DNA from 4 places in the Limosilactobacillus galli genome. Region 1 is predicted to be linked to each of the others. Evidence: predicted binding sites of a transcription regulator. Region 1 holds the regulator's gene; each other region holds the start of a gene.
What was found. The regulator HrcA, encoded in region 1, represses chaperone genes, less so after heat shock. The targets are predictions, from matches to a motif close to TTAGCACTCNNNNNNNNNGAGTGCTAA.
Positions count from the first base shown of each region.

Region 2: QOS10_RS07785 (Hsp20/alpha crystallin family protein) is a predicted target of HrcA. The motif match lies at 3,760-3,786, and genes of this name have one in related genera.
Region 3: QOS10_RS08280 (ATP-dependent Clp protease ATP-binding subunit) is a predicted target of HrcA. The motif match lies at 3,712-3,738, and genes of this name have one in related genera.
Region 4: clpP (ATP-dependent Clp endopeptidase proteolytic subunit ClpP) is a predicted target of HrcA. The motif match lies at 5,282-5,308, and genes of this name have one in related genera.

Region 1 is NZ_CANCWK010000005.1:46,624-54,407, reverse strand. It holds gene dnaJ (molecular chaperone DnaJ) at 1-310, opposite strand, end outside; gene dnaK (molecular chaperone DnaK) at 429-2,306, opposite strand; gene grpE (nucleotide exchange factor GrpE) at 2,344-2,925, opposite strand; gene hrcA (heat-inducible transcriptional repressor HrcA) at 2,938-3,987, opposite strand; gene QOS10_RS02250 (hypothetical protein) at 4,121-4,492, shown strand; gene QOS10_RS02245 (NAD(P)-dependent oxidoreductase) at 4,561-4,980, opposite strand; gene QOS10_RS02240 (GNAT family N-acetyltransferase) at 4,977-5,432, opposite strand; gene QOS10_RS02235 (MarR family winged helix-turn-helix transcriptional regulator) at 5,416-5,871, opposite strand; gene QOS10_RS02230 (cadmium resistance transporter) at 6,018-6,581, shown strand; gene QOS10_RS02225 (ArsR/SmtB family transcription factor) at 6,596-6,925, shown strand; gene QOS10_RS02220 (alpha/beta hydrolase) at 6,990-7,784, opposite strand, start outside.
Region 2 is NZ_CANCWK010000043.1:441-8,224, forward strand. It holds gene msrA (peptide-methionine (S)-S-oxide reductase MsrA) at 1-307, shown strand, start outside; gene QOS10_RS07770 (phosphoenolpyruvate carboxykinase (ATP)) at 365-2,062, opposite strand; gene QOS10_RS07775 (acyl-CoA thioesterase) at 2,230-2,736, shown strand; gene apf (aggregation-promoting factor) at 2,887-3,567, shown strand; gene QOS10_RS07785 (Hsp20/alpha crystallin family protein) at 3,868-4,299, shown strand; gene QOS10_RS07790 (HdeD family acid-resistance protein) at 4,412-4,936, opposite strand; gene QOS10_RS07795 (hypothetical protein) at 5,059-5,226, opposite strand; gene QOS10_RS07800 (VanZ family protein) at 5,259-5,690, opposite strand; gene QOS10_RS07805 (amino acid permease) at 5,919-7,277, shown strand; gene QOS10_RS07810 (Fur family transcriptional regulator) at 7,329-7,784, opposite strand, start outside.
Region 3 is NZ_CANCWK010000050.1:2,783-10,566, forward strand. It holds gene QOS10_RS08260 (glycosyltransferase family 4 protein) at 1-1,177, opposite strand, end outside; gene ptsP (phosphoenolpyruvate--protein phosphotransferase) at 1,342-3,072, opposite strand; gene QOS10_RS08270 (phosphocarrier protein HPr) at 3,072-3,338, opposite strand; gene QOS10_RS08275 (hypothetical protein) at 3,481-3,660, opposite strand; gene QOS10_RS08280 (ATP-dependent Clp protease ATP-binding subunit) at 3,913-6,129, shown strand; gene QOS10_RS08285 (ECF transporter S component) at 6,234-6,833, opposite strand; gene QOS10_RS08290 (MucBP domain-containing protein) at 6,989-7,699, shown strand; gene QOS10_RS08295 (AI-2E family transporter) at 7,770-7,784, opposite strand, start outside.
Region 4 is NZ_CANCWK010000006.1:8,964-16,747, reverse strand. It holds gene eno (phosphopyruvate hydratase) at 1-869, opposite strand, end outside; gene tpiA (triose-phosphate isomerase) at 959-1,711, opposite strand; gene QOS10_RS02425 (phosphoglycerate kinase) at 1,777-2,982, opposite strand; gene gap (type I glyceraldehyde-3-phosphate dehydrogenase) at 3,074-4,087, opposite strand; tRNA gene QOS10_RS02415 (tRNA-Arg) at 4,393-4,464, shown strand; gene QOS10_RS02410 (hypothetical protein) at 4,566-4,697, opposite strand; gene clpP (ATP-dependent Clp endopeptidase proteolytic subunit ClpP) at 5,328-5,921, shown strand; gene whiA (DNA-binding protein WhiA) at 6,019-6,957, opposite strand; gene QOS10_RS02395 (gluconeogenesis factor YvcK family protein) at 6,969-7,784, opposite strand, start outside.

The DNA of each region.
Region 1 (7,784 bases):
TAAAGATGTCATCAAAGCCGCCAGCACCGAAGCCCTGGTTGAAGCCGCCCTGGCCACCGCCAAAGCCGCCGAAGCCACCAGCACCGGCCTGCGGACCAGCCGAACCGTACTGATCGTATTGGGCCCGCTTCTGTTGGTCACTCAAGACATCATAGGCTTCGTTGATCTTCTTGAACTTCTCTTCAGCGCCGGGAGCGTGGTTGACATCCGGGTGGTACTTCGCCGCCAAACGCCGGTATGCGTGCTTGATATCCGCTTCAGACGCGTCTTTCGAGACACCTAAAATGTCATAGTAATCTTTTTCTGCCATATATATCCCTCACAAGTTGATTTGGTTTAGTTATACCACAACTGGCAAATGAAAGTAAAAGCCAAAGTCCTCAAACGATGGCCTTTGGCTTCTACATTACTTTTGTCAACAGTTGAGATTACTTCTTGTCGTCAGGCGTTACATCCTTGAAGTCACCATCAACGGTGTCACCATTGTTACCATTCTGGTTGTTGCTACCGTTGTTGGCACCACCATTGTTCGGGTTAGCACCGCCCTGAGCGCCACCTTGGGCACCTTGAGCCTGCTTGTAGAGCTTGACACTGAGGTCTTGGATAACCTTGTTCAAAGCATCCTTCTTGGCCTTCATGTCATCGAGGTTGCCGCTTTCCTTGGCCTTCTTCAGGTCATCACGGGCACTCTCAGCCTTCTTAATGTCTTCTTCAGGAACCTTGCCCTTGACTTCCTTCAAGGTCTTGTCGACTTGGAAGAGTTCTTGGTCGACTTCGTTCTTCAGGTCAACCTCTTCCTTCTTCTTCTTGTCGGCTTCGGCGTGTTCTTCGGCATCCTTCTTCATCCGTTCGATTTCTTCATCGGACAGACCGGAGTTGGACTTGATAACGATCTTTTGTTCCTTGCCAGTACCCATGTCCTTAGCAGAAACGTTAACGATCCCGTTCTTATCAATATCGAAGGTAACCTTGATCTGAGGAACACCACGAGGAGCAGCAGGAATGTCCGTCAGCTGGAAGTTCCCTAAGGTCTTGTTATCAGCTGCCATTGGCCGTTCACCCTGCAGAACGTGGATGTCAACGGCAGATTGGTTATCAGCAGCCGTAGAGAAGATTTGACTCTTGGAAGTTGGGATGGTTGTGTTCCGGTCGATCAGTTTGGTGAAGACCCCACCCATGGTTTCAATACCAAGTGACAGTGGCGTAACATCGAGCAGAACAACATCCTTAACATCACCGGTCAGAACCCCACCTTGGATAGCAGCACCAAGGGCAACGGCTTCATCAGGGTTAATGGAGTGGTTAGGTTCCTTACCAGTTAATTCCTTAACCATTTCTTGAACGGCTGGGATACGAGTTGAACCACCGTTAAGGATAACTTCGTCGATGTCGTCGAATGACAGGTCGGCATCCTTCAGGGCGTTCAGAACTGGTTGCTTCGTCCGTTCAACCAGGTCATTAGTCAGTTGGTTGAATTGGGCACGAGTCAAGGTCTTTTCCAAGTGCAGTGGGCCGTTTTCACCAGCGGAAATGAATGGCAGACTGATTTGAGCTTCTTGAACACCAGAAAGGTCCTTCTTAGCCTTTTCAGCGGCATCCTTCAACCGTTGCAAAGCCATCTTATCCTTAGAAAGGTCAACGCCGTTTTCTTCCTTGAAGCCTTCGATCAGCCAATCCATGATCTTTTGGTCGAAGTCGTCACCACCCAGGTGCGTATCACCGTTCGTGGAGAGAACTTGGAAGACACCGTCACCTAATTCCAGGATGGAAACATCGAAGGTCCCACCACCGAGGTCGTAAACCAGGATCTTTTCATCCTTGTCCTTCTTGTCCAGGCCGTAAGCCAGGGAAGAAGCAGTCGGTTCGTTGATGATCCGTTTAACATCCAAGCCCGCAATCTTACCGGCATCCTTAGTGGCTTGCCGTTGAGCGTCGTTGAAGTATGCAGGTACCGTGATAACGGCCTTGTCAACCGTGTCACCGATGTAGTCTTCGGCGTACTTCTTCAGGTATTGCAGGATCATTGCGGAGATTTCTTGTGGAGTGTACTTCTTGCCGTCCACTTCAACCGTGTAGCCGGCCTCACCCATGTGACTCTTGATAGAAGAAATCGTGTTAGGGTTCGTGATTGCTTGTCGCTTAGCAACTTCACCAACTTGGGTTTCGCCGTTCTTGAATGAAACAACGGATGGCGTTGTCCGGCTCCCTTCTGGGTTAGTGATAATCTTTGGTTCGTTACCTTCCATAACGGCAACGGCGGAGTTAGTAGTACCTAAGTCAATACCAATAATCTTATTGCTTGCCATAGTTTTATTCCCTCTTTTTTATAAAATTAAATCTTAGTTATTGTGCCACAACAACCATTGCTGGCCGTAAAACACGATCCTTAAGCTGGTAACCAGCTTGCAGAACCTGGACAACCGTGTCGGCCTGCTGTCCATCCTTGACCGGAACGGTTTGGACCGCCTGGTGAAGGGTTGGATCAAATGGCTTGCCCTCGGCTTCGATCTCGGTAATACCGTGGTCAGTCAAGGCGTTGATCAGGTGGTCATGAACCATCTGAATGCCCTTCTTCAATTGCTTGCCATTCTCGTCGGTGACCTCAATCGTCAATGCGCGCTTGAGGTTGTCCAGGACTGGTAAGACGGACTTGGCCAGGTCTTGACCATCGTACTTCAGAAGTTGGGCCTGTTCCTTCTTGAAACGGGTCGTCATGTTTTGAATTTCGGCCTCGGCACGAAGGTACTTGTCATCCTTCTCATCCAGTTGCTGCTTAAGGTCCTTGATTTGGGCTTTTAATTCATCAACCTGACTGGTTGCTGATTCTTTTTTATCTTTATCATCTTTTTTAGGTGCCTGCTGAGCAGTTTTCTTTGCCTGGTCTTCAGACTGCTGAGCCTGCTTTTCATTCTTCTTTTCTGCCAATTAACTCGCCTCCTATGAATCATAGTAATGCCGATAAAAGTCCAAGAGACGCTTGGCCAGTTCCTGACGAAAGGCATTTACTAGCCCAATCGTCCGGGAGTACGGCATCCTGGTCGGCCCCAGCACGGCAATGATTCCCTTGCCATACTGGTCAACATCATAGGTTGCCGTAATCAAACTGTAGTTATCGAGCACCTTGTCTTTTGAAATCTCGGATCCGATGCGAACGTTGACCCCGTCACCGGCTTTACCGGTATCGAGCAGGTGTGAAAGCTCATCATCATGATCCAACAGACGATACATGGTCTGCAACGCCTGCGGGTCCCGGGTATTCGAGAAATCCAACAGGTTTAATCGGCCGCCGATAAAGAACTGCTCGCGAGCAGCCTTTGATACGACGTTGTCAAAGAGATCCAGGAAGCCATCCGCACTGTGCATGTAGTGCATGATCCGTAACGGAATATCGTCATTCAGCCGTCTCATAACATCGGCCAATGGTAGCCCAACCAGCTGGTCATTGATCATCCGGATCACGGCCTGCAAGGCATCCAAGTCGAGGTTGCGCGGCAGCGTAAATGCCTGACTCTCAACATCCCCGCTATCCGTTACCAGAATGGCAATAACTTTATGGTTGCCAAGCGGTACGAGGCGAAAACCGCTGAGCCGGACATCCGCCTGCTCAGGCTTAAGGGTAAACGCCGTGTACGAGGTAAGATTTGATAAAATATCAGCCGAGTGCGAGATGATCTCATCAATCTTTTGGAAACTCGTACCTAGCGAGTTTTGAATAACAACCAGGTCATTGTCCGTCACCGCCTTTGGGTCCAGGAGGTGGTCAACGTAGTAACGGTAGCCCTTCTTGGAAGGAAGCCGGCCGGATGAAGAATGCTCCTTCAAGATCAAGCCCGCCTTTTCCAGGACGGCCATCTCGTTACGCACCGTCGCAGAACTCACCTTAAATGGCAAGTCCTCCGCCAGATGCCGTGACCCCACCGGTTGACCAGTCGACGTGTATTGACGTACAATCGCTTGCAGGATCTTGTTTTGACGCTGTGTTAGCATTTTTATCACTTCCCCTTTTAGCACTCTTTAGGGTCAAGTGCTAAACACACTGTATAATATACCAATCAGGGCCTTAAAAGTCAAGAAATGTCAAAATAATTGTCAAAATAATTTGTAAGGAGATTTTCTAGCAATGAGTAACGATGATCACCGCTATATTCAGCCCCATAACGCGAAGGAGGCCATGGAGGTCATCCAGCGGCTCTTCAACAAATACCGCAATGCCCCGCTGACGAACGAGCTGCTCGCCTACCACAATAACCTGGTTTACCGGCTGCAATCAGACATCAAGGAGGCTGCGCAAAAAGAGGGCAACCCGGACCGGCTCAAGGAGATCGACCAGATGACCGACATCATGCGGTCCTGGACCAACCTCAGGCTGACTGGCCACCCCTTTAACGGTAAGATGCGCCACTTCCGTCTGATCACGGATGATGGGCCCAAGTTCAAGCGTCGGGTCCACAAGATCCACCAGGGCGGCGGCCACCGGGCAAGTCGCCACTAATATTATTACTAAATCAAATTACGCCTACCCAGCAGAAAACTCTGAGTAGGCGTATTTTCATATCATCACTATGTCAAACTGACTAGCCGTTGCTGCAATGTCTCAACAACATCCCCGACCAACACCGGCTTAAATTTCCGTGAGAAGATCCCTAGGAACTTCAGCAAGGGCACGTTACGCGTCATCTTATCTTTGCGTCCGGCACCATACACTAGGGTCGGTTCAACGTAGGCCAACGGAACCGAACTCTCCTGAAGGTATGCGATGAGTTCCTTTTTCACCGTGGTAAACTTCTTTGGGCCCAGGATTCCACCGATGAAGCCCGTCGCCTTCGCATGCCGCTTTTCCGCCACGGCCCGCGTCACGTGAGCGGGCTGCTGGTTCAGTTTGATAAACTCCTGGGGGTCATTGCTCGGTGCCCCCACGAAATCCACGATGTAATCGATCGTATCCGGAATTGCATCAAGGACGGCCTGCTCATCGGTCACATCGGCCTTAGTCCTTCGTGAACCATCACCACGTGCGGCGTAGACTCGAAGGTGAAAGTACCGCCCTTGCTGGTAAAGCCGAACTTCTGATAGAAGCCCTCCACCTGCTTCTGGAACTCAATCTCGATCGGCTTGCCGGGAAAATTATCCCTGATCGTCTCCATGACCCTGCTGAGTAACTGGCGGCCAACACCCCGGCCTCGGATCTTGCTGCTGGTGACCACCCGGCCAAAGGAAACCTTAGCCCCGTCATCAATCGGGTAAACCCGTGCATAGGCCACCACATCCCCGTCGTCATCCTGGTCAAAGATGTGGATGGCCTGGGGATCCCGAGTATCGACCTCTTGGTAGACCCGGTCCTGGCCCACCACGAAGGTTGCCGTTCGCAGGTAATAAATCTGGTACAGTTCTGCAGTTGTCAGCTCCGCAAATCGCTTAACCTTCCATGTCATTTTCATCGTTTCCTCCAAAAAGCAGTGTGTTTATTTCCATCACGTCATTAAAGATCTTTTCCTGCTGGCCGACAGAAAGGCTTGCTAGTAGCCCGGCCACCTGCTGATTTGAACGGTCGTTTACCTGCTCGAAGATCTCCTGGCCGTGTGCCGTTAGCTGGAGTTCCACGGATCGCATGTCCTGCTTTGACCGCTTCTTAGAGAGGATTCCCTTTTTCTCCAGCTGTTTAATGATCCGACTGGTATAACTTTTGTCCAGGCCGAGACACTTAGAAAGCATCATCGGGGTCACCGGCGCATTCTCGGCGATTTCAATCAGCACCCGTCCCTCCGGATAGGTCATATCCATGTCGAAGGTGTGCTTGTTTAGGATCCCAAGTGCCTGGGTGTACTGGCGGTTAAACCGTCTGATCATGTTTATCTGTTGTGTCGATAGCATTGTTGGACCTCCCTCGTGCATATACATCATCAAAGATAGTGGCTAAAGTCCACTATCTTCAAAATAAATCAGTTGTGATTTCCAGTTTACATATACCAAATTCGATATATAGTATATATCGAATTAGATATATTGGAGGCATTCATATGAACTGGTGGGTTATTATTGCAACCTTCATCGCCGTTAACCTGGACTTTTTCTTCATCCTATTGCTATTACTAAGAAGGTTTAAGCTGCGTGACGTTATCCTCGGCTACCTGCTGGGGGTCCTCATCCTCGTGGCGGCCAGTTACTTTGCCGGACAAATTCTGGCAATGTTTCTTCCCGAGTGGCTACTGGGAGTCCTGGGGATTTTGCCAATCTGGATGGCCCTGCACGACAATGACGAAGATCCCAGCAACGAGGACCGTCACAATCCGATCATCACAGTCCTGGTCACGTACCTCTCCGTATGTGCCGGCTGTAACCTCTCCATCTTTTTGCCGATCCTAACCGGGGTTAGTTTCGCCCACTTCCTAGAAGTATTGCTCTTTGTCGGCATTTTTACGATAATTATAGTATGCTTATTAAAACTGGTCGGTGAGATTCCAGTCGTCAGTCACTTCATGACCAAGTACAGTGAAATCCTGATGAAAGTTGTCTACATCGGGGTCGGTCTTTACGTATTCTGGGACAGCGGTCTGATCAGTCACCTAATTAATCTGATATAGGAGTGAACTCTTCGTTGGAAATAAGTGATGACCTAATCAATGAAGCTACTAAAATCTACAAGGTGTTGAGCAACAGTACCCGGATCAAGATCCTGTACTTCCTTCGCTACCAGGACAATGATGCTTCGGTCAACGAGATTGTCCAAGCGCTGGGAATTGCCCAACCCGTTATTTCGAAACAGTTGAGGATCCTGCGACGCTACCAGCTGGTGCGAAACCATAAGGAAGGCACCAAGGTCTTCTATATTCTCGACGATCCCCACGTGGTCGAAATGGTGGACGACATGTTAAATCACGTCCGTCACGAAATCAAGGGATTGCCACACCCGAAAAATTTATATTAAACAGGAATGCCACCCGGCTATTAGATAGAAGCGGGTGGCATTTTTAATTAAATTACACAAATTTTCAATAGATCCGTTTACTTACCCAGCGATTAATTTCGCCGTAGATCTCCCATTTGCGACTGGGCTCATTCAGAATCTCGTGCATGAGAAACGAGTAAACGTGGAGCTCCTTATCCGGCGAAGAGATTTCGGCATAAGCTTTCAGTGCATCACGGTAGGAAAGGAGGCCATCTGCCTGGCCCTGCAGGTAAAGGATGGGATCAACAATCTGGTCGATATGGTCACGAAGGTAAACGGCACCCTGGTAGAGGACATTTTCAATTCCCACCGTCAGCTGGTGGAGAACCTGCGGGTTATGCTTGTACTTCTCAACCACCCGCTGATCAGTGACCAGGCCTTCGCCAATCGAATTGGGAATGACATCCTTTTCGTCACCGGAAACCGGCAGTGCCTTAGCCATCCCAATCTCCTGGTCCTCAAGCAGCGAAACCGGATCAGTAACCACTAGGCCATCAACGGTATGCGGGTACTTGGCCCCGTACAGGAGGACCGTCTCCCCACCCATACTGTGCCCGAGGATAAAGGTCGGCAGGTTCGGGTACTTGGTCTTGACCCGGTCGACCATTATCTTGAGATTGTCCGACAAGTCATCTGGTGAGGCAAGGAACCCTCGTACACCATCAGAACCGCCATGACCGAGCTGGTCGTAACGAAAAACGTTGTTATCATGTTTGACCAGGTAACTGGCAAGCGGGTCAAAACGGCCGGAGTACTCCGCCAGGCCGTGCGAAATAATAATATTGGCCTGTGGGGTTGCGGCAAGGTTCGTTCGCGTCAGGATCTTTAATCTGGGAGT
Region 2 (7,784 bases), on a different contig from region 1:
CCTAGTAGAGATTTATTGGCACCAGACGGACCCGATAGATGCGATGGGGCAGTTTCAGGACCGCGGTGATAACTGCCGGCCGGTAATTTTCGTTAAGGACGATGAACGGCGACAGATTGCTGAGCGTTCTAAGCAACGGCTGGCCGAAAGTGGCCTGTTCGACCGACCAATTGTTACCCAGATTGAGGATGCCCAGCCCTTCTACTCGGCGGAGGATTACCATCAGCAATTCTATAAGAAGAATCCGGCGCGGTTTGCAATGGAAGAGGTGGGTGGTCGCGAGCAATTCAAACGTGATCACTGGTAGAAATAAAAGATCCCTGGACCATCATTTCGGTGATCCAGGGATCTTCTATTTTAAATACTAGTTGTTCATCAGAACATCGAGCAGTTCTTGGGCGGATTCCTTAAGGGCGTCCTTGGACTTGTCGTTGCCCAGGTGAGTGTAGATTTCACCAACGTAAACGCCGGCGTTGAAGAGGTTATTGAAGACCTTGTCAATGATTGGCTGGGTCTTTTCTTGCTCTTGAACAGGGCCGAATGGGTTAGCGAAGAAGGTGGAGCTCATGCCGACTTCATCGGTAGTCCCGAGGGCCTTCCGCTTACCGGCGATGAAGACCTTCTTAGCGTCGTCTTCAGTGTCGAAGCGGTGAATTCCGACCTCGTCACTGTAGTTGTTAGCGTAGAGCCACATATCAACCGGGTGGTGTTCGACAACGTGCTCGTAAGTGTCAGCTGGGATGATAACCCGGGCGTTTTGCCGTTCAGGATTGAGGTAGACACCACGGTCCATGTTGTTGAAGGCAACCGCACTGGACAGGTCATCGAGCCGGACAAAGGCCCCCGTTTCGGTCCCTTGGGCGTAGAGCTTGCCGTCGTCCCCGATGGTAAAGCTTCCCATGTCATCGAAGATCGTTTCCATGTCGACGATCTTGTCATCGGCGATTTCTTGCAGAGCTTCGATTGATTCAGACTTCCCGGCACCGGAGTCACCGAAGAAGACCACGTTCTTTTCCTTACCATTGGTGAAGCGGATCTTCAACATAGAACCGTGAATTGGCAGCCGGCCATTGTTAATTTGGTGCAGGTTGTGCAAGGTCAGACACATCTTCTTCATGTAACCGAAGTAAGTGGTCTTGTCCGTGTATGGTACTTCACCGACCCAGATCTGGTTCTTCTTATCAAGGTAGTAGTGAGAAACCATGCCTTCAGTCTTTTCTAAACCGAAGAGGAGAATCAGGTCAGGCTTTTGACCTTCGACATCTTCTGGGGATGCCAGTTCAAACAGATTAGAGAGGGCAATCCCGTTAACCAGGTAGTCAACGTTGAAGTAGATGTAGGCAAGACTCTCACCGATCTTAGCTGGGTAGCAGTACCAGTGACCCTTTTGACCGTGGAAACGTTTGATTGGGTTTTCTTCAACCGCGGAGAAGACCCCTTCACGTTTGTTACTCTTGGTGTGCATCATCATTGGTGGACGAAGCATGACCGTGTTGATAAAGTCAATGTCACGGAGTTCTTCGTAGCCTTCTGGAATTGGCCAGTCATGTTGTTGGACCAGCATGGAGGCGTTCGTGGCCGCGTTGACCTGCCGGTAGGTCCGGTTGGTGAATCCTTGCAGTTTCTCTTCGATTACCCGGTAGAGCTTCCGAACCAGTTCGTTCAGGTGGGTGTCAATCATCTTAAACTCATTGCCGGCGATCTTGCTGTTGCTGTAGTTAATAACCGAGACCCGCAGTAAGGAACGGTAGAATGAGTAGAGTGCTTCAATGCTTGCCAGGATTTCCTTAGGGTCATAGTTGTCGTAGGCACTGCCGTTGTTAATTAAGATCTTCTTGAGAACTTCGACGTATTCTTCAGGGGTAGCATTGTCAAATGCGTCGTCGTCATAGTCTGGATTGCGTGAACCCAAGTAAAGTTTAACGATATCGAGCAGTTCGTCACTGTTGATCAATGAGTAGATATCATTATAGTAGGCTTCACTAAGGTTAAGTGTCGCAACGCCCCGGTCAAGGTTGACATAGAGGGCATTGGTTTGAATCTTTTGACTGTTTTCCGTCATCTGTACCATCAATCCTTTCATCTATACCTTGTCACCTATTATAGTTTATTTTTAGAGAAAAATGAAAATAAAATTAAAAAATATTAGAATAATTTCTCAATGGTGGTGAATTATCGTTCGGCAAAAGTGTGCTAAAATATTAGTATCATCACAATGTAAGGGGTTAAATTATGGAAATTAAATGTAACAATACTCTGGCGGTTTCACTCCACCGGGTTTTTAATGCAGACCTGAATGAACACGGTACGGTTTTTGGCGGGCAGATCCTGAAGCTGGTTGATGGGGAAGCCTCAGTAGCGGCCATGCGGGTGACCCGCTCGGTCGTTGTCACGGCGGCAATGGACCATGTCCAGTTTCTGCGGCCCTTCAAGCTCCAGGATTCCATGTGTATGGAGGCCTACGTCACGGGCGTTGGGCGGCGGTCGCTGGAGGTATTCGTCAAGGTGATTGGTGAACACCTGATGACCGGCGAGCGCTTCCTCGGTTTTACCTGCTTCATGACCTATGTGATCCAGGACCCGAACAAGCAAATCGAATACGACAAGGTGGTTCCAGAGACACCGGAACAGGAAGCGATGGTGGCCGGTTACCAGACCCGGCGCCTGCACCGGAAGGAAAATCGGCAGCGGCAGAAGATCATCCTTGATTCGATTAATATTAAGAAGCCATGGTAAAACGTTATATTACAGTGGCTTTACAGATATGACGGAAAATGATAACTCCCAGTAACCCGTCTGTAACGACAATCGTGTATAGTATTAACCATCAAAGCGATCAGCCCTGCTGGTCACAATACTAAAGTACAAAGGATGGATTGATTTTTAATGAAGTTATCTAAGAAAGCCGCCAAGATTACAGCAGCCATTGCCGGTGCCGTTGCACTGGGAACCGTTGCTACTGCAACCACTGCCAACGCCGACTCCATTTACACGGTGCAGGCAGGTGACACCCTTTCTGGAATTTCTTACAAATTAGGCCATGATTTAACATTCGTTGACACTCTGGCTTCCAACAACCAGATTGCTGACAAGAACGTCATCTACGTTGGTCAGAAGTTAGTGATCAAGGATGATGGGGAAGTTGCTCCTGCAACTGCTCAACAGGCAGCCACCCTGCTAAGTGCCACTAGCCAAAACACGGCCAGCCAGGCACCGGTTAGCCAGAACAGCCGAGCTAGTCAGTCTCAGGCTAGTCAAGCACCTGCTCAACAAACAGTTAGCGCAACCACGCAATATGCAAACGCTGCTGCAACTAACACTGGCTACACTTCCAGCGTTGCCGGTAACGATGCCGCCGCTAAGGCCTGGATCGCCGGTCGTGAATCTGGCGGCAGTTACACCGCGCGGAACGGTCAATACGTTGGTAAGTACCAATTATCTGAATATTACCTGAATGGCGACTTCTCCGCTGCCAACCAGGAACGGGTCGCTGATCAATACGTTGCCAGCCGTTACGGTTCCTGGTCCGCCGCTCAAGCCTTCTGGCAATCACACGGTTGGTACTAAAATAACCAAACTGGATAATTTTAAGGTCGTCTCTCAAGTCGAGGCGACCTTTTTTAATGGCATTATATGATTAAATCTTCATATGTAACTAAATAATTGAAAAATTTGGGCTGTGGATATCTAAAAAGGCAACTTGCTAAGTGCTTGGCAGAGTAGTGATCCAGCTCTTAGTCAATATTAGTCAAGCAAAAATTAGCACTCAAAGACAATAAGTGCTAATTTGCTATTGTATTTTTCATTGGTGCGATTAAGATAGTAAGTGTAATCAAGATCAAGGTAATCAGAAAGGAAGAATCAATTATGGCTAATGAAATTCAACGTCGTGGTAACTTATTCGATAACTTGATGAACATGCGTGATTGGATGAATGATGATTTCTTCTCTGACTTAACACCAGCAGCCGATCACATGAAGACTGATGTCGCTGAAGACGACAAGGCTTACCAAGTTAAGATTGATATGCCAGGCTTTGACAAGAAGGATATCCACATCAATTATGCTAACAACATCTTGTCGGTCACTGGTCACCGGGACACCTTCTCCGATGAGAGTGACAAGAAGGGCAACATCCTGCACAGTGAACGGCGTTACGGCCAGATGAGCCGTCAATACCGTCTCCCAGATGTTGATCGTTCTAAGGTTTCGGCTCATTACGAGAACGGGGTACTGACCCTTGATCTGCCAAAGATGCAGGCTAGTGACGAAAACGATAGCCGGATTGATATCGACTAATTTCCAAATCCACATCCATAAATACCCAAAACGGGTTGCCCAATTGCTGGGCAACCCGTTTTTTGTAATTAAAAAGGTACCGTCGATTGACGATCCCCTCTTTTGTCATTGGCTAGAATGCCTGAATCACGTGCATGATCCCGAAGACCATCAGCATTGTCGATACCAGCCAGACGATGGTCATGGCAGAAAGCATCGGACTGAAGAGAAGGATGATTCCTAAGATAATGCTGATAACCCCAAGGATAACCAGCCAGGTGGCGTAACCACGGTGGAAGGCTTTAAACAGCCCGGCCGCCTTGATTTCCATGATGGAATCGATGATGAACCAGATGGCGAACAGGATGGCAATGTAGAGGGCACCAAGACCTGGGTAGACCAGGACAATGATCCCTAAAATAATATCTAAAATAGCAGCAAAGATGATCCATCCTGAGCTCTCGTTAAGGGCCCGGTTAACAAACTGCCGGAACCACAGTTCGTAGATTCCCCGCAGAATGAAGGCAATCGCTACTAGAATTGTCAAAAAGTGCAAAGTCTTATCTGGGTGCATGAATGATGCCAATCCGGTCAGGATGAACAGGATCCCGACAACCAGACTGAACCAGTCAAAGCCCCGCTTTTGTTCAGTAAACATGGCCAAAACTCCTTCCTAGTAAAGTACGATTATCATCATAGTTCAATTGAACAGGTGAAACAATAACTTTTCTAACGAAAAAGCCCAGTAGCGGGATAGTCGTCGCGCTGCTGGAGACTTAATCAGGGATTTTCTTTGATGCCGTGAGGGAAGTCTTTGTTGATCTCCCGCAGAATCGGCAGGAGATAGTTGACATATTGGTGATAGGCATCGATCGGTTTCAGGTTGCCGTCATTGTCTTTCATCAGGGCAATTGCAATATCATGTGCCCGTTGTTCGTTTGAAATCATTCTTATCACCTCAAATACTAAGTTTACCAAATCTAATGGCGAATGAGCATCAATCGTTGTAAAAATTTCCGCCAGCCATTTTGATAGAGGATCAGCATCAGGGAAAAACCGATGATTGTTCCCAAGGTGTTGGTGATCAGGTCGTCGATATCGGCAAGGCGCTGGAGGTTAAGAAGGTAGTCCCAAATAAATTGGTTGGATTCGATGAAGAGACTGAAGCAAAAGCCGTACAGGATGGTTCGCTCAAAGGGGGTCCGATAGTTAAAGAGAAAGATGTAGACGCCCAGCGGAAAGGTCATCACAATGTTCAGGAAAAATTCGATGCTGAATCCTTGAAAGGGGATGATGTTGTAGGGGACGCCGTGAAAGTGGAAGAGGATCTTTTGGGCTGAGGGGATGTTGACGTGGGCAGGGGTCAGGCACAGCCACATCACCGCGGTCATATAAATCAGAAATGTGATCATGGTCAGCCGTTCTCCCCAACCAGAATAACGCTGCCAGCTTCGGATATGCCAGAATATTAATAATATGAGACAAAAGTAGACAATAAAGGGAAGATAAGCACGCAAAGAAAATTACTCCTAACCGAAAAAAGTGTTATACAATATAGTTTCGATAGTTCGTTATTATATCTCAAGGTGGACCAAATTAGTAGTCAGTGGTCCACTTTAATATTGAGGAGTGAATTAAAAATGGAAAAGAAGCAGCAGATGAATCGGCGCCTCAAAAGCCGGCACATCGAGCTGATGGCCCTCGGGGGGACGATCGGGACTGGCCTGTTCCTGGGTTCGGGAAAAGCCATCCGGGAGGCCGGACCAGCGATCCTGCTGGCCTACCTGATCACCGGAATCATCTGTTTTGGCATTATGCGGGCGCTGGGGGAACTCCTGTTGTCGAACCTGCACTACCGGTCGTTCATGGAAGCCATCCGGGACTACCTAGGGCCGCGGGTCAGCTTTGTCGCTGGTTGGGCCTACTGGGCCTGTTGGCTGGCATTGGCCATGGCCGAGATCACGGCGGTGGGGCTGTACATCCAGATCTGGCTGCCCCATGTTCCTCAGTGGATTCCCGGATTGATCACGCTGGTCATCTTTCTGTGTTTGAACCTGATCACCGTGAACGTGTTTGGTGAGATTGAGTTCTGGTTTGCCCTGATCAAGATCCTGGCGATTGTCATCCTAGTCGTAGTGGGGATCTTGATGATGATCCTTCAGTTCAAGACGACTGATGGTTACGTGGCCTCGCCAATGAACCTGGTCCGCTACCATGGCTTCTTTGCAACAGGACTGGGCGGCTTTGCCCGGTCCTTCCAGATGGTCGTTTTCGCCTTTGTTGGCATTGAGATGGTCGGGGTGACCGCGGCGGAGGCCGAGAACCCGCGGAAGGTGATTCCCCGGGCGATTAACGGGATCCCAATCCGAATCCTGCTCTTCTACATTGGCGCCTTGGCAGTGATCATGTGCATCTACCCGTGGGACCACCTGTCGCCGAACAACAGTCCCTTTGTCCTGGTCTTCCGGGATGCCGGGCTGCGCGGGGCGGCCAGCATCGTCAACTTCGTGGTGATCACGGCGGCGGCCTCAGCCTGCAACAGTTCAATTTACACGACGGGACGGATGCTGGCGGAGCTGACGAGCAATGCCCACCGGCCAGCCATTCGGCGGATTAGTCGGCTATCCAAGCGGGCGGTGCCAGCCCGGGCCGTTGTGATCTCATCTTTGGTGATTGGGTTGGCAGCGATCCTGAACCTGGTCATGCCGGGGGAGGTCTTCACCTTCATCTCCAGCATCGCCACGACCAGCTTTCTCTTTATTTGGGCAGCGATCATCCTGGCGCACCTGCGCTACATTCGTCTTCACCCGGATGAGCGGACGTTTAAGATGCCCGGCGCCCCGGTGACGGACTACCTGATCTTAGCCTTCTTGGCCTTCGTGATGGTAGTATTGTGCCTGGAACGGCAGACGCTGGAGGCCTTGATCCTGACCCTGGTCTGGTTTGCCATCCTCAGTGTTGCTTCACTGAGCCAGCCGAAATATAAATCAACTAAATAATTAAATGAAAATGGTCCAGCATCCTGTGATGGGGTGCTGGACCATTTGGTTTTAATGGTTATTTAAGTGCAGTTTGCGCTGACAGTCGGGACAGATCCCATGGACCTCGATGTGGCAGCCCGTAACCAGGTAACCGGTCTTTTCCCGCGACATCGCCTGCAGTTCCTTCGTAATTTCTGAAAAATGTTCATCAAAGACATCGGAAATTTTACCACAGTTATCACAGACGACGTGATAGTGGGGGTGCCCAAAGTAATCGTAGTGGGTACTGCCGTCACCGTTCTTCAGCTCGATGACCAGGTTGTAGTCGACAAATAGCTTCAGGGTATTGTAGACGGTTGCCATACTGATGTTGTCAACATTGTCCTTGAGGTCGTCATAGATCATCTCCACGCTCGGGTGGGTATGGTGGTTGATCAAGTACTCTAAGATCAGTTTCCGTTGGGGAGTGAGCCGAACCTTGTTAGCACGCAAAACCGAAATGGCGTGGTCAAATTCAGCCTCTGC
Region 3 (7,784 bases), on a different contig from region 1:
GCAATTTCGATCCCTGCTCTGCAGCCAATTTTTGCTGGCAGTCAGTGTAAAACTCGACCACCTGCTTAGCAAAGACTTCCGACGAGATCGAATGCAGCTTGGCCTGACGTCGAGCGTGCGACTCCTGATCGTTCGGATGATCGAGATAGTGCAATACCCCGCGTACCAAGCCGCTTTGCTGTTGGAAACTCACCCCAATCGCTGGGTCGTCGATCAGCTCGTCAGTGTACTTGCTCCGCATCACCACAATTGGCAGGTCAGACGCCAGAGCCTCATCATAGGTCAGCCCTTGGGACTCCGAGTCGGATGCCGAGACAAAGACGTCGGCCATCTGGTAATAGTGATAAACCTCATTGTTGTCCACCTCGCCGGCAAACTGAATATGGTCGGTCAAATCCAGCTGGCGAACCTGGCGCTCCAGTGAATGCCGGGCCGGTCCCGCACCCACAATGAGCAGCTGGGCCGCGGGGCGTTTGCTCAGAATATCGGGCATGGCAGCAATCAAAGCATTGATATTCTTCTCGTAGGCCAAGCGGCTCAATGAAAGCAGGACGGGGGTATCGTCAGCATAGCCGTAGCGCTGCCGCAACTCGTGCACCTGCGCAGCCGAGTCCTTTTGCCGGTACACCCGCAGGTTAATACCGGTGGGGATCACCCGAATTGGCGCCGTCACATGGTAGCTTCGCATGGTATCGAGAACCCGGTCACTGGGAGCAATCACCCCGTCGATGCTCTTCATGTAGAGGTGCACAAAGGTGGCCACGTTGCGCGGCTTGACGATGTGGCCGTTGGCAATGTAGTGCAGGTAGTCCTGGTACATCGTGTGGTAGGTGTGCAGGCAGGGAATCTTCAACTCGCGGGCCACCAGCTTGCCCATCATCCCCAGCGCAAATTCTGTCTGGTTATGGACAATGTCGAGCTGAAACTTCTTAGCCAGCCGCACCGCGCGGAAAGCTCCCCTGACGGCAATTCGCCGTTCCTTGAACGAAACAAAGGGGATGCTTGGAAAGCGGTAGATGCCCTCCTCCACATCGTCATGCTTGGCCTGCGGGTCGGTGGTGGTGAAGATATAGACGTGGTGTCCCTGGGCAATCAGTTCGTCGCGAAGGGTTTTAATCGAGGTCGCGACCCCACTGACTTGCGGAAAATATGTATCTGTAAAGAGACCGATATTCAAACTAACTGCTCCTTTTAATCGTATTTAGCCATAATATTTTATTATACGCGAATGTTCGCCAAAATGACATTTCATTCCATTCTAAGATTAATTGGGTCCCCTGACAAGTTTCCAGCCAACAAAAAGCAGGCGGAAGACGATGCTTCCGCCCACTGTCAAGTAAGTTAATCTTTGCGCAACATTGGCACGTATTCCTTTACCAGCATCTCCACCTCACGGGCACTGTGCGCGGCTAGGGCCCGGTGAACGAGCGGCTGGAGCTGGCGGTTGTTCAGGTGGCTGATCAGGGAACGAATCGGCAAGATCTGGCTGCTGTTCATTGAGAATTCATCCAGCCCCATCGCGGTCAAGAGTGGGGTTGCCAGCGGATTGCCGGCCATCTCCCCGCACATGCCGACCCACTTGCCCTCGGCATGGGCGGCATCGATCACCCGCTTCACCAGCCGCAGAACCGCCGGATGGAGCTCCTGGTACAGGTAGGAAACCCGGGAGTTTCCCCGGTCGGCCGCAAACAGGTACTGGATCAGGTCGTTGCTGCCGATGCTGAAGAAATCGACATCGGGGGCGAAGACGTCGGCCATCACCGCTGCCGACGGAACCTCCAGCATCATGCCGACTTCGATATTATCGGCTACCGCCACACCAGCGCGACTCAGCTTCCGTTTTTCATCATCCAGCATCTCCCGCGCCTGGGTAAACTCCTCGGGGGTGGCGATCATCGGGAACATGATTGCTAGCCGCCCATAGGCCGAAGCCCGCAACAGCGCCCGAAGCTGGAGACGCAGGATTGTCGGCTCGGCCAGGCCAATTCGAATGGCCCGAAAGCCCAGGTAGGGATTCTCCTCCCGGGGCAGCTTAAGCATCCCAAGTCGCTTGTCACCGCCGATGTCGAGGGTCCGCGCCACCACCCGTTGCTGATCCATGCCACTGACAAACTGGCGGTAAGCGTTGAACTGTTTCTCTTCACTGGGCAGTTCCGTCTGGTTCATGTACAAAAATTCAGTCCGCAGGAGACCAATTCCCTCAGCACCGTGGTCCCGCGCGATGGCAATATCACTCAGGGCACCGACGTTAGCCGCCACCTCGTACTTACGGCCATCCTGGCTAGCAGTGTGCTGGTCGCGAAGAGCTCCCCAGGCCTGTTGTTCGCGGGCAAACTCCCCCGCTAACAACCGATAATGCTCCAGCTGCTGCTCGGTCGGGTTGACAATCACCTTGCCGTGAATCCCGTCAACGATCAGCAGGTCACCAGTCTTGATCTTCTTGGTAGCCGTATTGGTACCGACAACCACAGGCAGGGCCAGGGTCTTAGACATGATCGAAAAATGAGAAGTCCGGCCCCCAGAATCCGTCACCAGGCCCACTACATAGCGGCGATCCAGCTGGGCCATATCAGTCGGCGTAATGTTCGGCGCTACCAGGATTGCCCGGTGGTCCAGGGCTCCCGGATCTGGGAGTTTGACGCCCAGCAGGTGGCTGATAACCCGCTTGTAGACGTCACGGACGGCCAGAATCCGGGAGTTCAAGTAGTCATCATTATTGCGCTCAAAAAGTGCCAGATAGTTATCAGTCGCTAATTTGACTCCCCACTCGGCCGTATAAGAATGTTTATCGATTAAACGCTCAATTGTTGTTAGGAGGACGGGATCATTCACCATTGCCAGCTGGGCATCCACCACCGCGACCGCCTGGTGGCCAAGGTCTTGATGAGCCCGCTGCCGGATAGCCTGCAGCTCTTTGGTGGTTAAAGCAAAAGAATCACGAAGCCGAGCGACTTCATGATTCTTGTCAGCAATATGCTGTTTCTTAATGGATAGATCTGGCCCTACTAATAGGTAAGCAGGAGCGATGGCAATTCCGCTACTCGCTGCCAACCCATCTAGTAGTAAAGACATTAGTCAGTCAATTCTTCCTTCTTCATCGTTTCAGCAACGGCGTCTAAGGCTTCCTTCTCGTCGTCACCGTTAGCCGTGATGGTAACGTCAGCGTTTTGGCCAACACCAAGAGACATAACACCCATGATGGACTTCAGGTTAACGCTCTTGCCCTCGTAGGACAGGGTTACATCTGAGTTGTACTTGGATGCAGTTTGTACCAAAATCGTTGCTGGACGTGCGTGAATACCAGTCTCAGCAGTAATTGTAAAGTCACGTTTTTCCATACTTAATCAGTCTCCTTCGAGCAGATTTACTTAATTATCAGCGGCCATACACCTCTGATACACCTCGATACGTATATTTTAGCAATTGTAAGCGTTAAATACAAGATCACGGAAAATTAAACTCGACCTTTTAGCGAATTCCTTAACGTTCCCGCAAATGATAGGTAATCTTCCCACCGATATTGGCCTTGCCTTCGATCTGGGTCCGGTACGGATAGGCGTGGAAGACCCGCTGGAACTCCTGGAAGTTCTCCGGGGTAATCTCGAAGTGGTCGATCTTGCCGGCACGCAGGTCGTCGAGTTGCTGTTCAAAGTTTTCCATATTATTACCTCCATCAAAATTTTAACATAAATTAAAGCTGGATCACTCATTTTAGCATTCCAATATAAAGAGTGCTAAAATCTAAATAGGTATTTAACCGTTGCTTACACCGCCAAGTCTTTATGATTTTCGCAGGTCAGCACTTCTGACTTGCTTTACGACTAAAAGTAAGTATAATGTAATCAATGGTCAAGAAAGGTCAAAGAAAATTCAGACCTTTCACCCATACTTTTTAAGGAGGTATTTTATTAGATGCTCTGTCAAAATTGTCATCAAAATCCCGCGACGATTCACCCACAGATGAACTTTAACGGTCAGCGGGTTCAAATCGACCTCTGTCAAGATTGCTATCAAAAATTACAAAACCTTCAAACCAATATGATGAACGGGGGGAACGGAATGAATAACTTCAATTTTGGAAGCCTCGAAGACTTCATGAACGCAATGAACAACATGCAAAGCCAAGCTGCCGGCAACGGTCAAGCAGCCGGTGCCCAGGGCCAACGTCAAGGCGGCCGGCGCGGCGGCAAGGGAGTTCTCGGTCAATACGGGATCAACCTCACCGACATGGCCCGGCAAGGCAAGATCGACCCCGTGATCGGTCGGGACAACGAGATCAAGCGGGTCATCGAAATCCTCAACCGGCGGACCAAGAACAACCCGGTCCTGATCGGTGAAGCCGGGGTTGGTAAGACGGCCGTTGTCGAAGGTCTCGCCCAGGCCATCGTCTCTGGTGAAGTGCCAGAAAAGCTGGCCAACAAGGAAATCATTCGGCTCGACGTCGTTTCCCTGGTTCAAGGCACGGGAATCCGTGGCCAATTCGAAAAGCGGATGCAGCAATTGATGCAGGAAGTGCAGAAGAACCAGAACATCATCCTCTTCATTGACGAAATCCACGAAATCATGGGGGCCGGTAATGCCGAGGGCGGCATGGACGCCGGTAACGTCTTGAAGCCAGCCCTTGCTCGTGGTGACTTCCAACTCATCGGGGCCACGACCCTTAATGAATACCGGAAGATCGAAAAGGATGCGGCCCTCGCTCGGCGGTTCCAACCAGTCGAGGTTGACGAACCATCCGTCGAGGAAACCATCAAGATTCTTAACGGGATCAAGGGTCGTTACCAAGATTACCACCACGTTAAGTACACGGATGACGCCATCGTGGCCGCTGCTAAGCTCTCTGACCGTTACATCCAGGACCGGTTCCTGCCGGACAAGGCGATCGACCTGCTCGATGAAGCTGGTTCCCGGAAGAACCTCACTCTGAAGACGGCTGATCCAAACACGATTGAAAATGAGATCCACACGGCTGAAGCCCACAAGCAGCAAGCTGTTGACAACCAAGACTACGAAAAGGCCGCCTTCTACCGTGACCAAGTTACTAAGCTGGAGAAGGCCAAGAAGGCAGCGGAAGAAAACCACACTGAGGACTCCGCTACGGTTACGGTTGCTGACATGCAAAAGATTGTCGAAGAGAAGACCAACATCCCTGTCGGCGACCTGCAGAAGCAAGAAGAACACCAGCTGCGGGACCTCGACAAGAAGCTTGAGGAACACGTCATCGGCCAAAACGAGGCGGTTGATAAGATTGCCCGGGCCATTCGGCGGAACCGGATTGGGCTGAATAAGTCTGGTCGGCCAATTGGTTCCTTCCTCTTCGTCGGCCCAACTGGTGTCGGTAAGACCGAAACCGCTAAGCAGCTTGCTAAGCAGCTCTTCGGTTCCAAGGATGCTATGATCCGGTTCGACATGTCCGAATACATGGATAAGACATCGACTTCTAAGCTAATCGGGGCTGCTCCTGGTTACGTTGGTTACGAGGAAGCCGGTCAATTAACCGAACAAGTTCGGCGGCACCCATACAGCCTGATCCTGCTCGATGAAGTTGAAAAGGCCCACCCAGATGTTATGCACATGTTCCTGCAGATCCTCGATGACGGTCGCCTGACCGATTCACAAGGTCGGACCGTTTCCTTCAAGGACACGATCATCATCATGACGTCTAATGCTGGGACTGGGGATGCCGTTGCCAGTGTTGGTTTCGGTGCCGAAGCCAGTGGCAATACCCACTCCATCATTGACAAGCTGACCAACTACTTCAAGCCGGAATTTCTTAACCGGTTCGACGACATCGTTCAGTTCAACGCCCTCACCAAGGACGACCTGATGAAGATCGTCAACTTGATGATCAACGACGTCAACACGATGCTCAACGATCGTGGCCTCCACATCGATGTCCCAGAAGACGTCGAAGCCAAGCTGGTCGACCTCGGCTTCGATCCAAAGATGGGTGCTCGTCCACTGCGCCGGGTCATCCAGGAACAGATTGAAGACCGGATCGCCGACTACGTACTTGACCACAATGACGTCAAGCAGTTAGTCGCTAAGCTCGACGACGATGGCAACATCACCGTAACTGCAGCTACGGCTCCTGCCACTACCAGCGACGTTAACAAGCAAGAAGACTAAATAAAGAACCCGCAACACCGGTCCCCTAATAAATAGATAACCCGTCCGGAATACGTACAATGATATTCCGAACGGGTTTTTATTATGGATGATATCTTTATTTGTTATTGTCCCAAGCGGCGCCGAACCTCCAGTACCGGCAACGCGATCAGCGGCACGATGATGACGGCCAGGAGAAGCTCCGCCAGGCCATTGGTCGCCATGATCGCCAACAGGGCCGGTAAAAGGTGGCTAACGTTCACCCCGTAAGCGTGGGCCACGGCGGGCGTCCGATAAAAGAGGTAGATCAGTCCCAGAACCAGGCCGGTATTCGTGATGGCTCCGGCGGCCGCTGCCAAGATTGCTGCCAAACGTTGAGAGTGGCTATAGTGGACAACCAGCTGGAAGAGGTAGCCGGCCACCCCGCCGATCATGATCCGTGGAAAAATGGCCACCAGCGGATTGGTAAACACCAGCGGAGCGAGCGGACTCGTCGGTGCCACGAAGGCGCGAACCCAGGTCAGGATACCCCAGACACCACCGATGATTGCCCCCTCCCCTGGCCCGAGGGTGATTGCCGCCAGGATAACCGTGACGTGGAGGGTGGTGATACTCAGCGGTCCCAGGGGGATGTTGCCGAAGAACGGAACCAGGTCCTGGAGGATGATAATCGCCATAAAGATTGCCCGTAGCGTATTCCGCCGGATGCGTTGGTGCCGTGTCATTCTCTTCCCTCACTTTCGTTTCGAATAGCTAAATTCTACCAGATCAGGGGTGGCTTGGCTAATTTTAAGGGTGATTAAAAATAGCAGAGCGAATGCGTGACGGCTAATAAAAAGCGGTATAATAAAAGAAATAGTATCTTTATCGGGGTGGAAACATGTTTGAAAAGTTTAAAACGGGCAACCCAATCTGGGTTTATTATGTCGATATTGATTCCGGCGCCAATCTGATTGTGCCCCAATTGCTACGGGGACGCATTGGCGAAGAATACCAGGTTGATCAGAAAAAGTTCCCCAACTACGACTATGTCAAGGCTGAGGGCGAGCTTACCGGGACCTTTGACATGACCCAGCGTAACATCAAGCTTTTTTACCGTAAGAAGTCATGGGGCGAAGTCCAGGACATCGATATGTATCTGGAGCTGGAGGCCCCAACGGTCGTCTACGATACTGTCGAGGGGATGCCGGTCAGCCAACCGCTGCCACAGGATATCATCATCAAGGCCTTCCAGCGGGTCGCCACCAAGGATGGGCAGTTCTGGTACGAGATTGGTGCTGACCAGTGGATCAAGTACGAAAAGATGCACGTCGTCGACAACCCGTTCGAAGGCGAGAAAAAGATCCCTTCACGCCTGGAAAACCAGCTGACCGTTCTCCGGCTCAATAACGTCAAGGCCACTATTGACTACATCCCCGGCAAGGCAATCGATATCTACGATGCCCCATATGGAAACCGCGTGGACAAGATTGACGATGGCCAGGAAGTTACCCTCACCAACAAGCTCAGCGATAACCAGCTGACCTGGTATGAGATTGGAGACAAGCGGTATGTTTCTGGGAATTATGTGAAGATTGATGAGGAGGAATAAGGATACTTATTCCTAACTAAAAAGGCGTTGACCAATTGCAGAACCGTAGCAATTGGTCAACGCCTTTGTTTTATTCAGGTGTAGT
Region 4 (7,784 bases), on a different contig from region 1:
GGGTCTTCGACAGAAACGATTGGGTACTTTTCAATGATGCCGGACAGGTACTTGATCCATTCGTCAGTGGTGTATTCTTCACCAGTTGACCAACGAAGCTTGTACTTCTTAGCGTCGTCGTCCCAAAGTTCGGAAGCGGCAACGTCAAAGGCAATGGCAATGTCCTTACCTGGCTTGTAGCCGGCGTCCTTGATAGCCTTGATCAGGTATTCAAATGGTTCAGCGTTGTTAGCAAAGTCAGGAGCAAATCCACCTTCGTCACCAACAGAGGTTACCTTACCAGCAGCTTCCAATTCCTTCTTCAGGGCGTGGAAAGTTTCTGAACCCCAACGAATAGCTTCACGAACAGTTGGTGCACCAACTGGCATGATCATGAATTCTTGGAAGTCAACCTTGTTATCAGAGTGAGCACCACCGTTGATAACGTTCATCATTGGTGTTGGCAGTACGTGAGCGTTGAAACCGCCAAGGTAGTTGTAAAGAGGAACTTGCAGTTCATCAGCAGCAGCCCGAGCAGCAGCCAATGAAACGGCCAAGATAGCATTGGCACCAAGCTTGCCCTTGTTAGGAGTACCGTCCAGCTTAATCATTGCCTTATCAATGGCAATTTGGTCGGTAACTTCCATCCCAACAATTTCCTTAGCAATAACATCGTTAACGTTAGCAACGGCCTTCAGTACGCCCTTGCCGCCGAAACGGTTCTTGTCACCGTCACGCAATTCAACGGCTTCGTGTTCACCAGTTGAAGCACCTGATGGGACAATCCCACGGCCAACACCGCCAGCTTCAGTGTAAACTTCAGCTTCAACGGTTGGGTTACCACGTGAATCAAGAACTTCACGTGCATAAATATCTGTAATAAGTGACATTTGATGAATCTCTCCTCTGTCTTATATTTGGATACATTCCACAAGTAATATTGTATTATTTTGCACAACTAAAAACAAGCTTTTCGCCGTTAATGATTGACGATTTGTAAAAAGGTTTTCGGGTCCAGGCTGGCGACGCCAACCAGCGCGCCATCAATATCCGGCTGGGCCATCAGTGCCCCGACATTCTTGGTTGTCACACTGCCCCCGTATAGGATCCGAATGTTGTTGGCCACCTTGGAGCCATACATGTCCGAGATGGTCTGCCGAATCAGGTAGCAGCCCTCTTCGGCCTGGTCTGGATCGGCACTCTGACCGGTGCCAATCGCCCAGTTCGGTTCATAGGCAATTGTAACCTTTTCCACCTCGTCTTCGCTCAGGTCTTTGACGTCGGCCAGGATCCGGTTGACCACCCAGTGGATCTTCTGGTCATAAGCAATCCGCCGGCCCATCGTGTCATCACAGCAGACGATCGGGCAGAGATCATTGGCCAGGGCGGCCTTGACCTTTTTATTGATCAGCTCATCGGTTTCATGAAAGTAGTTGCGCCGTTCGGAGTGGCCAAGAATAACATGGTGAATTCCGGCAGCATAAAGGGCCCTAGGACTCGTCTCCCCGGTAAAGGCACCGCTATCCTTGTAGTAACAGTTTTCGGCCATTACCTTCAAAGGCGAACCAGCCGCTGCAGATACCATTGGTACCAGTGCCAGGGTGGGAGCCGCTAATGCCGTCTCCTGCTGACTGGCTGGCGGTAGCTGATCCTTAACCTGCTTAACGAAGGCCACCGCCTCAGCGACCGTCTTGTTCATCTTCCAGTTGCCCGCAATCATCGGTACCCGCATCACATCATCACTCCTTCAAAAAAGCGGAACCGTACAAAATATCGGTTCCGCTCGTAAAGATTTGATTACTTTTCAGAAATTGCAGCAATTCCTGGTAATACCTTACCTTCAAGGTAGGTCAGGGAAGCCCCACCACCAGTGGAGATGTGGGTAAGCTTGCCAGCAACACCTAATTGCTTAACAGCGGCAGTTGAGTCACCACCACCGACAATCGTGGTTGCGTCAGCTAAGGTACCAAGGAACTTACCAACTTCAAGGGTTCCCTTGGCGAAGTTAGGCTTTTCGAAGACACCCATTGGGCCGTTCCAAACAACCGTCTTAGCGTCCTTCAGAACGTTTTCGAATTCCTTGATTGACTTTGGACCGATGTCAAGAGCCATCCAGCCATCGTCAATGTCGCCTTCAACAACCTTGGTGTTAGCATCGTTGTCGAACTTGTCAGCAACTACGTTATCGATAGGCAAAACGATCTTGTCGCCGGCCTTGTCAAGGATTTGCTTGGCAACATCAATTTTGTCCTTTTCAACTAAGGAGTCACCAGTCTTGATACCCTTGGCAGCGTAGAAGGTGTAAGCCATCCCACCACCGATGATGATCTTGTCAGCCTTGTCGAGCAGGTGGTCGATAACACCGATCTTGTCAGAAACCTTGGCACCACCTAAGATGGCAACAAATGGACGTTCTGGGTTGTCAACGGCGTCACCCAAGAACTTAATTTCCTTTTGCATCAGGTAACCGGCAGCAGCCTTGCCTGGCATGTTAGTGGCAATCCCGACGTTGGAAGCGTGCTTACGGTGAGCAGTACCGAAAGCATCGTTAACAAAGACGTCACCAAGTGAAGCCCAGTACTTGCCTAATTCAGGGTCGTTACCAGATTCACGCTTGACGTATTCGCCATCCTTAACATCTTCGTAACGGGTGTTTTGAACAAGCAGAACATCACCGTTGTTCATGTTGTTGATGGCATCTTCAAGCTGCTTGCCTTCCGTTACTGGAACAAAGGTAACTGGCTTGTTCAGCAAGTTGGAAAGCCGTTCAGCAACTGGACGAAGGGACAGACCTGGCTTGTCTTCTTCCTTCTTAATCCGGCCAAGGTGGGAGAACAGGATTGCCCGGCCACCGTGTTCGATAACGTACTTGATGGTTGGCAGTGCGGCAACGATCCGGTTGTCATCGCCAACAACACCATCCTTAATTGGGACATTGAAGTCAACCCGCATTAAGACCTTCTTGCCTTCTAATGGCAGGTCTTCAACAGTTAATTTAGCCATAACTATGTGTTTCCTCCTTCTCTGTTAAGAAAAAGGCGGTTGGAGTCTCCTCCTCCCACCTTTTACAAAAAAGCTTATTTAAGCAATCAGATTAAAGTTCTGCAAAGTGAAGCAGAGTCCGAATCATGTTGCAAGTGAAGCCGTTTTCGTTGTCGTACCAAGCAACGGTCTTAACTAATTGAGTACCGTCTTCGCCTTCCATGATTTCGGTTTGTGATGGGTCAAATACTGAACCAAAAGTAGAACCGATGATATCACTTGAAACGATTGGGTCTTCAGTGTAACCGTAAGCTGGGTTGTTTTCAGAAGCCTTCTTCATAGCTTCGTTAACTTCATCAATTGAAACCTTCTTGTTAAGGATAGTAACAAGTTCAGTCAATGAACCAGTAGGTACAGCAACACGTTGTGCGTGACCAGAAAGCTTACCGTTCAGTTCTGGGATAACCAGACCGATAGCCTTAGCAGCACCACTTGAGTGAGGAATAGTGTTAACAGCGGCAGCACGGTTGTTACGGAACTTCTTACCACGTGGTTGGTCAAGGACAGCTTGGCTACCAGTGTAGGCGTGAACAGTCGTCATAGTACCAACCTTGATACCGAAGTTCTTGTTGAGCCAGTATGCCATTGGGGCAAGGCAGCTGGTCGTGCATGAACCAGCGGAAACGATCTTGTCGTCAGCCTTCAAAGTGTCCAAGTTAACGCCTGGGACAACAGTAGGAATGTTACCAGCAGGTGCAGAAATCAGAACACGCTTTGCGCCGGCGTCCAAGTGAGCTTGGGACTTTTCTGCAGAAGTGTAGAAACCAGTACATTCAAGGACAAAGTCAACACCGTCGTTCTTTACCCAAGGAATGTTACGTGCGTCACGTTCTGCGTATACAGGGTATTCCTTACCGTCAACAACGATACCCTTGTCAGTTGATGAAACTTCGCCATCAAAACGACCTTGGGTTGAGTCGTACTTCAGTAAGTAAGCCAACATTTCTGGTGAAGTCAAGTCGTTGATAGCAACAACTTCGATGTCATCAGTGTTGAGTTCGTGAATACGACGGAATGCCAAACGACCAATACGGCCGAAACCATTAATACCAATCTTTACAGTCATACTGCAATTTCCTCCTTTAGGAAAACATAATTAGCGTACATGCTTAGTTTATCACATTCCGATTTTAGGACAAGTAATTTATACTCATTCTAAAATGTAAAACTAATGCAGTAAGGTCTAAGCAATATACAAACCTTACGCTACTTATAATACCCATCTTATTGTTAATTGTCTATTCAATCGCCCTAGAAATTCGCTTTTTTCTTGTGAAAACGTTATCTTGATTAAAAGTTTCAAATAATGGTTGCAATCCAATCGAGAATAGGATATTATAATAAACGTTGATTGATACAACACAGCAACATGCGCCCTTAGTGTAATGGATCGCACGTGAGATTCCGGTTCTCGAGATCCGGGTTCGACTCCCGGGGGGCGCATTACAAAAGGCAGCCGTTTTGACGGTTGCCTTTTTTCGTTCATCAATAAATATTGATAATAAAAAACAGCCCGGCAGATGCTGGACTGTTTTTTTGAATCATTACTTTTCGTCGGCTGGCTTTTCCTTAGCCCACTTACGAATAGCTTCGATCTTCTTTTCTTTTAATGCTCGCTTGTACTTAGGAGCAACTGGGCGACGGCCTTGTACGCCGTATGGGTGTGCTTTACGCATGTGAATATGCCTCCTTTTATATCAAACGTAAATTAATTAACGTTCCAATTATACCGGGCCGCGTTTTAAAAAGCAACCCTTGACGGTATTTCAACCATTTATTTCTGCATGGCTAATAAAATCAGCAAAATATTTTTATCTTTTACCCCAAATTGCTAAACGTTACCAACCCCGCAACCCGTTATTCTCCCCTCTTTGAGCTATACCAATTTAAGAAAACCTTTTCAAATATATTGCTATTAGGGGTATTGCAAACTATACCAATATGATGTAGTATTCAATGTGTGGTGAGGAGCTGCTTAATTAACGAAAGTAAAATAATAAAATTAACTAACATCTATGGAGGTAATATCATGGAAGATACTAGTAAATTAAACGTATTCAAGACCGCTGCTGACTGGGAGGAACTCGACCAGCAAAGTGCCGCTACTGAATTAGACATGGTTTCCGAGAACGCTAATGAAAAGTAACACTCAAAACTCCCTCGACAAAGAACGGACCTAGGCATTTGCCAGGCCCGTTTTTATTATTTAGGACAAAACATTTGACCTTTTTTGACCAATCGGTTATAGTATTAATATCCATTAGCAATAAATACTAATGAGTGCTAATCAATAAGGAGGCCACAACATGAACTTAGTTCCAACTGTCATTGAGCAATCATCTCGTGGTGAACGTGCTTATGATATCTACTCACGGCTTCTGAAGGACCGGATCATTATGCTGTCTGGTCCAATCGAAGACGACATGGCAAACTCAATCGTTGCGCAACTGCTGTTCTTGGATGCGCAAGATTCAACAAAAGACATTTACTTATACATCAACTCACCTGGTGGTGTCGTTACGTCAGGAATGGCGATCTACGACACGATGAACTTCATCAAGGCTGATGTTCAGACGATTGTTATCGGTATGGCTGCTTCCATGGCCAGTGTCCTGGTATCCTCTGGTGCCAAGGGCAAGCGTTTTGGTCTGCCACACTCACAAGTTCTGATTCACCAACCATCTGGTGGAGCCCAGGGTCAGCAAACTGAAATTGAAATTGCTGCCACTGAAATCCTGAAGACCCGGAAGATGCTGAACGGCATCCTCGCTAAGAACTCCGGTCAACCGATCGAAAAGATCCAAGAAGATACGGAGCGTGACCACTACTTTACGGCTCAAGAAGCGGTGGACTACGGTCTGCTCGACGGGGTCATGGAAAACAATTCTAAGCTGAAGTAATTATTCGGCTGATCAGCACTGGACGACTCGTCGCCCGGTGCTTTTTCAATTTTAGACGCAAAAAGTACACCCACAACTTTGCAGGTGTACTTTTTGGTTATTCTGCCTTGGACATTCGCAGCTCGTCCGCGTAGGCATTGAGCTTCCGCAGCCGGTGGTTGACCCCTGACTTGGAGATCGGGCCGCCCGGTACCAGCTCACCGAGTTCTTTCAAACTAACCTCCTGGTGGGCCAGCCGGGTCTCGGCAATCTCGCGCAGCTTGTCCGGCAGTGTCTGAATGCCGACCCGTTCATCAATCAGCCGGATGTTTTCAATCTGCCGGGTCGAGGCATTGGCAATCTTGTTCATATTGGCGTTCTCGCAGTTGACCAGCCGGTTGACCGAGTTCCGCATGTCCCGGACAATTCGGACGTTCTCAAACTGGAGCATCGAGTTGGTGGCCCCGATCAAAGACATGAAGTCAGCAATCTTCTCGGCTTCCTTTAAGTAGACGATAAAGCCGCTGCGCCGGGCCGTTGTCTGGGCATTGAGGCCAAACTTGTTCATCATCTGGGCGATCATCTCGTTGTGTTCCTCGTACAGGGAATAGATCTCCAGGTGGTAGCGCGATGTCTCGGGGTTATTGACCGACCCCCCGGCCAGGAAAGCCCCCCGCAGGTATGAACGCACCATCCACTCATCATCGAGCAGCTCCATCGGCACCCGTTCCTTGATCTGCAGGTTCTGCAAGATTCCCAGGTCATCGAGGACGTGCTGGGCCGCATAGCGCAACCGGACAATGTACTGGTTGTTCTTCTTGAGCTTCATCTTGCGCCGTACCACGATTTCGCTCTCCACGTGGTAAAACTCCTTTAATAGCGAATAAATCCGCCGGGCAATCGCCGGGTTCTCCGTCTGGATATTCAAGATCAGCTGGTGGTTAACCAGGGCGATGCTGCCGTTCATCCGGATCAGCGCCATCAGTTCAGCCTGGGCGTTCTTCTGGTGAACCTTGATTGCCGTCAATTCCTTCTTTACTTCACTCGCGTACGACACAAAATTACCTCCTAGTCATGGACCTGGTGCAGGCGGTTGATCAACTCGTCCACCACCAAATCGCGGTCGTGAAAGGCCCCATTATCCTTGAGGCGCAGGAAATTAGAACTGATCACCCGGCACCCCTGGTCACGCAAGCCTTGGAAGTCGTGGCCAACTGGCTGGGAAATTTCGTTCCATTCCTGAAAATCAATGTAGTTCTTCGGTACCGGCCGGATGTTGACCAGAACCGTATCAATAAAGTTCCTGCCGAGGTGCTGGTTGAGGACCCGAACGTGGTCGGCATCGGTGAAGTGGTCGGTCTCCCCCTTCTGCGTCATGATGTTGCAGATATAGACGACCTCCGCCTTGCTCTCACAGACGGCACGGCCAACCTCGTCAATCATCAGGTTCGGCAGGATACTGGTAAACAGGCTTCCCGGTCCCAGGACAATCTGGTCGGCTTCTTTGATGGCCTGAATGACCTCGGGAACGGGCTTGGCCTGGTGACTATCCCCATCGTTGGACGGCGTGACCCAAACCCGCTTGATCTGCTTGTGGGCCGCAGTAATCTCAGATTCGCCGCTCAGGGTTGTCCCATCGGTAAATTCAGCATTCAGGGTTAGCGGCTCGTTGGCAACCGGATAAATGTGCCCGCGGATTTTCATCATATCGGACAATTCCTGAACCGCGGTGAAGATTCCGCCTTTCATCTCGGAAAGGGCCGAGATGATCAGGTTCCCAATGGCGTGGCCGGCAAAGAACTGGTCCCGGCTGTTGAACCGGTACTGGAAAACGTCCAACTCCAGTTGCGGCAGTTCTGATAAGGCTACCAGACCGTTCCGGAT